Regions from separate parts of the Cronobacter dublinensis subsp. dublinensis LMG 23823 genome, predicted to be linked through region 1. Evidence: predicted binding sites of a transcription regulator. Region 1 holds the regulator's gene; each other region holds the start of a gene.
What was found. The regulator CRP, encoded in region 1, controls carbon source genes, mostly activating them, when cyclic AMP is high. The targets are predictions, from matches to a motif close to ATGTGANNNNNNTCACAT.
Positions count from the first base shown of each region.

Region 2: a site for CRP is predicted at 1,315-1,332, ahead of AFK67_RS05895 (GntP family permease). Genes of this name have one in related genera too.
Region 3: a site for CRP is predicted at 1,354-1,371, ahead of cytR (DNA-binding transcriptional regulator CytR). Genes of this name have one in related genera too.
Region 4: a site for CRP is predicted at 1,160-1,177, ahead of focA (formate transporter FocA). Genes of this name have one in related genera too.

Region 1 is NZ_CP012266.1:4,079,234-4,081,438, reverse strand. Features, by position in the region: gene AFK67_RS18970 (YccS/YhfK family putative transporter) at 1-754, opposite strand, end outside; gene crp (cAMP-activated global transcriptional regulator CRP) at 820-1,452, opposite strand; gene AFK67_RS18960 (OsmC family protein) at 1,761-2,165, shown strand.
Region 2 is NZ_CP012266.1:1,292,964-1,295,168, forward strand. Features, by position in the region: gene AFK67_RS05895 (GntP family permease) at 1-1,186, opposite strand, end outside; gene AFK67_RS05900 (ABC transporter substrate-binding protein) at 1,584-2,205, shown strand, end outside.
Region 3 is NZ_CP012266.1:207,685-209,889, forward strand. Features, by position in the region: gene ftsN (cell division protein FtsN) at 1-189, opposite strand, end outside; gene cytR (DNA-binding transcriptional regulator CytR) at 276-1,310, opposite strand; gene priA (primosomal protein N') at 1,469-2,205, opposite strand, start outside.
Region 4 is NZ_CP012266.1:1,573,554-1,575,758, forward strand. Features, by position in the region: gene pflB (formate C-acetyltransferase) at 1-192, opposite strand, end outside; gene focA (formate transporter FocA) at 244-1,101, opposite strand; gene ycaO (30S ribosomal protein S12 methylthiotransferase accessory factor YcaO) at 1,506-2,205, opposite strand, start outside.

The DNA of each region.
Region 1 (2,205 bases):
CTTCACCGGGTTGATGCAGCGAGACCGAGATATGCTCCTGGAGATCGAGCGCCACCTGAAAGGCGCGCAGCAGGCGCTTGTAGCCGTTCTGTCGGGTCGCGGCCAGCATCTGCAACTGCTGATAGCATTGGCTTATCTGATCCACCACTTTTTGCTGATGCACCAGCAGGGGCGGCAAGGCCTGCTCCGGGTCGGTATGGCGCGTCAGCAGGCTGTATTTAGCCTCGCAGTAGTCGGCGAGGCTTTGATAAATCAGGCTTAACGACTCGCGCAGTGGCTGTTCGCGCCATAGCCAGAACCAGAAGCCGTTAAACGCGCCATACCAGAGCGTGCCGAGAACATAGAGCAGCATCGGCTGCCAGACGGGCATATTCCCGGCGAGGCTTAACGTGAAAATCGCCGCGATAAGCGATGCGGGCAACAGGCGTGCATGCAGCGGGCTGATTTCCGCTGTCACGCCGAGCAGCAGCGCCAGCATCAGCAGAATGAGCGGCAGCGGCACCGCCTGCAACAGCAGAAACTGCACGGCGAGGCTGCTTAACGCAAACAGCGACGCGCCGATGATGAGCCGTTTGAAGAAGCGTTTATGCGGGGTATCGAGACCGGCAATGTTGCAGCACGCGGGCACCAGCGAGAACAACAGCCCCTGTTGTAAGTGACCCAGCAGCAATCCCACTGCGACCGGCAGGCTTAAGATCAGCGTTTGCCGCAAAGCGTAATTGATTTCAGGGTGATAGATAAGACGACGCCACATAGGGGAGAAGTATAGAAACAAAAACGGCGTGTTACCGAAGCGACACGCCGTTTTTTTCAGGAACCTTAGCGGGTTCCGTAAACCACGATGGTTTTTCCGTGCGCGGAGATCAGGTTCTGATCTTCAAGCATCTTCAGGATACGGCCCACGGTTTCGCGGGAGCAGCCCACGATCTGGCCGATTTCCTGACGGGTGATTTTGATCTGCATGCCGTCCGGGTGAGTCATGGCGTCCGGCTGTTTGGCGAGATTCAGCAGCGTCTGCGCGATGCGGCCCGTCACGTCGAGGAACGCCAGGTTACCGACTTTTTCAGAGGTGACCTGCAGGCGACGCGCCATCTGCGAAGAGAGACGCATCAGAATATCCGGGTTTACCTGAATCAGCTGACGGAATTTTTTGTAAGAGATCTCAGCCACTTCACAGGCAGTTTTAGCGCGAACCCAGGCGCTGCGCTCCTGACCTTCCTCGAACAAACCCAGTTCGCCGATGAAGTCTCCCTGGTTCAGGTACGAGAGGATCATCTCCTTGCCCTCTTCATCTTTGATCAGCACTGCCACTGAGCCTTTGACGATGTAGTACAGCGTCTCCGCTTTTTCACCCTGGTGAATCAGCGTGCTCTTAGATGGATACTTATGAATGTGGCAATGAGACAAGAACCATTCAAGAGTCGGGTCTGTTTGCGGTTTGCCAAGCACCATGCGCGGTTATCCTCTGTTTTAAACTGGCTCCAAAGACAGGGCGCGTAACCCCTGTCTGGCTTTGCAATCATCATCTTCCCGCATCCAGGGAAGTTGGCTGTCCGTGGACGTCGCAGCCGATAAATTGTCTCTCCTCTGCATACATGCGTAACATCAATGTATCGCCGCTGCATCCAGACTGTTTTAGCATAGCTTTTCACAGGTGTCTCCTGTTGTCTCGTTTCAGCTTGACGCAGGTCGCCTTCCGTTGCCTCTTATGACGGGGCCGAGTAATCTGTCAGTAAAATGAATAGCCTGGAGCGATTATCATGCACGCACGAGTGAAATGGGTGGAAGGCTTAACCTTCCTGGGCGAGTCGGCGTCAGGGCACCAGATCCTGATGGATGGCAACTCCGGCGACAAAGCGCCGAGCCCGATGGAAATGGTGCTGATGGCCGCCGGCGGCTGCAGCGCGATCGACGTGGTCTCTATTCTGCAAAAAGGCCGTCACGACGTGACCGACTGCGAAGTGAAGCTCACCTCCGAGCGTCGCGAAGAGGCGCCGCGCCTGTTTACGCATATCAACCTGCATTTCGTTGTGACGGGTAAAGAGTTGAAAGATGCGGCGGTTGCGCGTGCGGTAGACCTGTCGGCGGAGAAGTATTGTTCGGTCGCCTTGATGCTTGGCAAGGGCGTGAATATTACCCATTCGTACGAAGTGACAGAAGGGTAAGCGTGTGACGGCGGGCGGCGCTGCGCTGACCCGCCCAACG
Region 2 (2,205 bases), 1.6 Mb from region 1:
GGTCGAACTGGCTTAAGCCCGGCGTCGCCTGCACCATCGGCGCGACCAGCGCGGCGGTGGTGGTGAGCGCGACCGTGGCCGAGCCCTGCGCCACGCGCAGCGCGGTAGCGATAACAAATGCCGCCAGGATAACCGGCATGCCGGTGTCCGAGAGCACGCCCGCCAGCGCGTCGCCGATGCCGCTGGCGCGCAGTACGCCGCCGAACATGCCGCCCGCGCCTGTCACGAGAATAATCCCGCAGATAGGCCCGAGCGCGCCGTCGCAGATTTTCTCCAGGTGCTGACGGCTGTGGTTGCGGCTAAACACCATCAGCGCGAAAAACACGGTGATGAGCAGCGCAACCGGGGTTTTGCCGAGCATACGCAGGAAATTCACCACGCTGTTATCGGCGCTGACCCAGCCCAGCACTTTGGCGGTGTTAAGGCCCGTATCGAGGAAGATAAGCATCAGCGGCAGCAGCAGAATGGTCAGTACCATGCCGAAGGACGGCGGGCGATGTGTCGGGTCCGCTTCCACTTCGCCAAGGAAAGACGAGGGCAGTTTGATATCGAATTTCTTACCGGCGTACTGACCGTACAGATAGCCGCCGAAATACCAGGTGGGGATCGCGATAATCAGACCCACGATCACCAGCAGGCCAATATTGGCGCCCAGCAGTTCGCTGGCGGCGACCGGGCCCGGATGCGGCGGCACCAGCGCATGCATGGCCGCAAACGCGCCTGCCGCCGGGAAGGCGTATTTCAGCGTCGAGCCGCCAAAGCGTTTCGCCACGCTGAAGATGATAGGCAGCATCACCACCAGACCGGCGTCGAAGAAGATAGGGAAGCCGAACAGCAGCGAGGCGACGCCCAGCGCGAACGGCGCGCGGTGTTCGCCGAATTTATTAATCAGCGTGTCGGCAAGGACTTTTGCGCCGCCTGACACTTCCAGCAGGCGACCTATCATCGCGCCAATTCCCACCAGCAGCGCGACGCCTGCAAGCGTACTGCCGAAACCGGTCAGCAGCGTCGGCACGACTTTATCAAACGGCACTTTGGTCAACAGCGCCACAACAATACTGACCAGGGTAAGAGCAAGAAAAGCATGCACTTTAAAGCGCATGATAAGTACCAGCAGCAGCACGACGGCGCAGGCGGCAATGCCCAGCAGCGTACCAGCGCCATAAGCATAAGTGGTTTCTGTCATCGTTATTGTCCTCAACATGGGTACAGTGAAACCGTAGCCTGGTCGGCGGTTTTCTCACTGATACCGGTAACATGATACTGGTAACATGCGGAGGGTTGTAAACAGGGGTTGTCATATTTATTAACATTTTGAGATCACCGTCAAACTCCCGCGTGAGGCGGGCTTTTCGTCTTCCTCCGCATATATCGCCTCGCGAATCTGTCAAATTTTACAAGGCACTTTTTTCAGCAAATCGCCAGATTTGTTGGCTATATCGAGCTTTTTTGTCGTGAAGTGGCCGCGAAGTTGTCGATTTGGCTTGCCGTTAACTAGCTTAGGATCGTGATGATTTGCCGTACATCGCGCTGTATACGGCGGCGCAACGCCGCCGGACCCCATCAGTGCATAAGAGGACATCATGAAAAAGCTCACCTTCACGTTTCTGACCGTTGCGCTGGCGGGCACCAGCCATTTCGCATTTGCCGATACCCTGCGCATGGAATGTCCCGTCTCGCCAGGCGGCAAGCAGTACTGCCAGTACATCAAAGAACGCTTTGAGAAGCAGACCGGTAACCAGCTCGAATTTATCGAATTCCCGGCCGCTTCCGATGAAAAGCTGGCGCTGCTGCAACAGCTGTTCGCCGCCAAAGATGAAAAAGCGGTGGATGTGTTTCAGTCCGATACCATCTGGATTGGCCTGCTGGATAAGCAGACGCTCGATCTCACCGACGCCATGGGCGGCATGGAAAAAGAATTTTTCCCGGGGCCCTGGAAGAACAACACCGTGAACGGGCGTCTGAAAGCGGTGCCGTCATATATCGACACCGGCGTGCTGTTCTACCGCAAAGATTTGCTGGAGAAATACCACGAGCAGCCGCCGAAAACCTGGGAAGAGATGACGCGTATCGCCACCAAAATCCAGGCGGAAGAGCGTAAGGCGGGGCGTAAAAATTTCTGGGGCTATATCTTCCAGGGCAAATCCTATGAAGGGCTGACCTGTAACGCGCTGGAGTGGATTGATTCTTACGGCGGCGGCACGT
Region 3 (2,205 bases), 560 kb from region 1:
TTCCGACTCTTCTTTCTTATGATGCGTAATAAAGTACAGACCACCAATAAAGGCGACCAGCGCCGCCGCTGCGATAGCGACCATCGCCGGTGAAACAGCAGGCAGGTTACGTTGCTTTTTGCGGGTGTTGGTTTTCTTGCGCCGCGCGGGCGTCGGCTGTCCGCGGCGTACATAATCTCGTTGTGCCACTATCGTTTCGCTGTATCCATTCGTTAACAGCCCGCCATGTTACTTAAGGGACGGGCCTTTGACCAGATAAGGAGTCCTAAAGGCGGTTAATTTCGCGGCTTCGGGGCGCGGGTGGTGCCGCGCAGCACCAGTTCGCAATCCAGCAGACGCGAACCGCTGCTGACGGTGTGTCCGTTAAGCTGGCTGAGCAGCAGCAGCATGGCTTCGCGGCCGATATCAAAACGCGGCTGCGCGACGGTGGTCAGCGGCGGATCGCAGAACTCGGCTAACGCGATGTTATCAAAGCCGATAATGGAGATGTCGTCCGGTATGCGGTAGCCGCGACGCTTCGCCATCGACATCGCGCCGAGCGCCATCACGTCGCTGTGGCAGAAAATCGCCGTCGGCGGCTGCGGCAGGCTCAGCAGCTGTTCGAGCGCGCTGGCGCCCGCTTCAAAGGTAAAATCGCCGCGAGCGATATAGTGCGGGTCCACCGTCATGCCGCTGCGGCGCAGCGCCTGGACGTAGCCCTGCAACCGATAATGGCACAGCGGCATCTCTTCCGGGCCCGCGATGCAGGCGATGCGCTGATGGCCCAGCTCATGCAGGTAGTTCACGGCGTTAAACGCGGCGGTAAGGTTGTCGATATGCACCGTCGGCAGCTCCAGCTCCGGCGCGAATTCGTTCGCCATCACCATCGGCGGCAGGTTGCGCTGCTCCTCTTTGCTGGCGTCAAACGGCAGGCGCGAGCCCAGCAGCAGCATGCCGTCTATCTGTTTGGTGATGATGAGGTCGATGAAGGTTTTTTCCTGCTGGTTCTGATGCGCGCAGTCGCCAATCAGCACCAGATAGCCCTGTTCCGCCGCCGTGACTTCAATGCCGCGAATGATTTCGCTGAAAAATGGGTCGCAGATGTCCGGGACAATCACCAGGATAGTGCGCGATTCGTTGCGCTTCAGGTTGCGGTTAAGCGATCCGGGCAGATAACCCACGTCGATGGCGGCCTGCTCCACACGGTTGCGGGTGGCCTGCGAGACTTTTTCCGGGTTCATTAAAGCACGGGATACCGTCGCGGTAGACACCCTGGCGCGAACGGCGACATCTTTCATGGTTGCGGCGGCAACCTGCTTTTTGGACTTCACTTCATCTCCTCGTAGCGGTCCGCAGGCGCAGACTCGTCCTGTAATCTGACACGCCTCACATTCTTAACAGATCTTGAGCGCGGCGGTTACAAAAATTACATCGAAGATGTGACGGATATTGAATTTTACGATCCGTTTCGCAGAAGCGGGCGAGGCGGTCAGCCTTCGGTCGGGTCGACATCGAGCGTCCACTTCACCTTGCGCGCAGCAGGCAGCGTTCCCACCAGCGGCAGGCTACTGGCGACGATACGCTGCAGCTGTAAACGCGCAGGATGTTGCAATAGCAGCTGCCAGCGGTAGCGGCCACCGCGTTTGGGTTGCAACGCCGGCACCGGGCCGAGTAGCCAGAGTTTGTCATCCGCCAGCGGGCTTGCCTGGAGCAGATTGCGCAACTGCTGGAGAAACGCGGGCGCGTCCTGGTTATGGTGATCTTCCGCGCGAATCAAAATATGGCTGCTGTAGGGCGGTAGCCAGACGCTGCTGCGTTCCGCCAGCGCCTGGTCGGCGAAGGCGTCATAGCCCTGATGGAGCAGCGTCTGGAGCAGCGGATGCTCCGGATGATGCGTCTGGAGCACCACTTCACCCTGTTTGCCCGCGCGTCCAGCGCGGCCCGCCACCTGGGTATAGAGTTGGGCGAAACGTTCCGCCGAGCGGAAATCGGCGCAGAACAGCGCGCCGTCGACATCCAGCAGCGCCACCAGCGTGACGTCAGGAAAGTGGTGTCCTTTGGCCAGCATCTGGGTGCCAATCAGGATACGCGCGCCGCCGCGATGCACTTCGGCGAGCTGCTGTTCCAGCGCGCCCTTGCGGCTGGTGGTGTCACGGTCGATGCGCGACAGCGGCACGCCGGGAAAGAGCGGCGCCAGGCTCTGTTCGAGTTGTTCGGTGCCAAGCC
Region 4 (2,205 bases), 1.9 Mb from region 1:
CAGTTTGACGCCTTCCATCACTTTGTCCCACAGGGTAGTGGTGGCTTGAGTTGCGCCAGCCAGGAAGGACTCATCACCCTCGTATGGCGTGTAGTTTTTCTGGATAAAGTCGCGGACGTTGACTTCATTCTGCCAGTCGCCTTTCGCGAAACCTTCCCAGGCTGTGGCTAACTTTTCATTAAGCTCGGACATGTAACACCTACCTTCTTAAGTGGATTTTTTATTTACTGCCTGGAACAACTATCAGCGATGGTCATCGCCACGCAGGTAAATGACCCAGTATGTCAATCCGACGAGTAAACCCCCACCGATAATATTACCTATAGTTACCGGTATCAGGTTATCGATGATGAAATTCATCACGGTCAGATGAGAAAATTGGTCCGGCGAAGCGTGAATTGCGCTCCAGAACTCCGGGCTACCAAAGTGACGAATCACTATCCCCATCGGGATCATAAACATGTTGGCGATGCTGTGTTCGAAACCGCTGGCGACAAACATCGCAACCGGCAGAATCATAATAAAGGCTTTATCGACAAGGCTGCGTCCTGAGTAACTCATCCAGACGGCCAGGCACACCATCAGGTTAGCCAGAATGCCGAGGCAGACCGCTTCAATAAACGTATGCTCGACTTTATGCGACGCCGTTTGCAGGACGTTGAGCCCCCAGCCGCCATTGGCGGTCATATACTCGCCGGAAAGCCACATCAGTATGACAAAGAGCAGCGCGCCAATCAGGTTGCCCACATAGACGTTCAGCCAGTTGCGCGTAAGCTGACCCCAGGTGATACGACCGCTGGCCTTAGCGACCACAATCAGCACCGTTGATGTAAAGAGGTCGGCGCCGCAAATGACGCAAAGAATTAAACCGAGTGAGAAACAGATACCGCCAATAAGTTTTGTCATGCCGAAAGGCATAGCGGCAGTGCCGGTGGTGGCGGTGATATAGAACACAAAAGCAATGGAAATAAATACGCCAGCCGTAATTGCCAGATAAAACGTCTTTAACGGATGTTTCGTGGCTTTGTAAACGCCCGCTTCCTCGGCAACTTTCGCCATCGCAGCGGGGAGTAATAGATCAAAAGGGTTGTCAGCTTTCACACTAACTCTCTCTTTATTTATTCGGCGAGTTGATACTAACAAAGCATGATGGAGTAAAATTTGATATGGATCATATCTCGCCAGGTTTGCAGGACTGAAAGGCGTCTGCTTTTTACGCAATTTCAGCTTAACTTTCTGATTATCCAATGAAAAATAAATTTTAAAATTTATTAAATGTGTTGAAAAAAAAGCGAAAAGGCTCTCCCCATAAAGTGTTAATCATTATGAATTATTGGCTAAAAAAGGTAACAATCAAGCCGGGTAGATATAATTTATATTCACCCGTAATTAACTTAATTTTCACAACCTGAGTTGTAGCCAGACAAATAAAAACGGGGCCGTAAACGCGCCCCGTCATATTTGCTAAACATAAGTGTGAAGCAGGTCTATTGATATGCGTTATATCAATTTCCCTGCCAAAACTTAGCTTTAGCGCGCTGCAGTTTTTCATACGCTGCCAGCAGCGACTGATGCGCCGGGAAGGCGTTGAGGTCGCTGTCGACCGGCTGCAGGCCGTAGAATGGCGCTTCGCCGCTGATTGCCGCGCTGGCGGCTTCCACGGCATCTGCCCCGTACATGCGCACAAACGCGTTCAGGTATTGTAACGGCTCGCGCTCTTCTTCCTGCGCCAGTAGCAGCAGGGTCTGGAGGCAGCGGTAGTAGTTGGCGCGCCCGGCGCTGAACACCGACGCGTTAAACTCCATCGTCCATTCCGTCCAGATAAGCGCCTGATCCAGATCGCCGCCCGCCAGCGCCAGCATGGCTTTTAGCTCACCGATGCGCAGCGTGTACCAGCCATTATCTTTGCCCGTCGCCAGTCCGAGCAGTTCGCGCACGCGGGTAAAGTCATCATGGCCTTCTTCATCAAGCTGGGCGATGAGATTCAGATAATCTTCTTTCTCCCACTCGCTGCCCGGCAGCGCCAGCAGGGTTTCGCGCAGGTGCGCGCCCATGCTGTTATTCGCAAGCCACAGATCTTCCGCCGGGTAGATGTCAGACATGCCTGGCACCAGAATACGGCAGGCGTAGACGCCCAGATGCTCGTAATCAGCGATATACACTTCTTGATCTTCGGCGCGGAAAATAGCCATCAGCGTGGCGAAC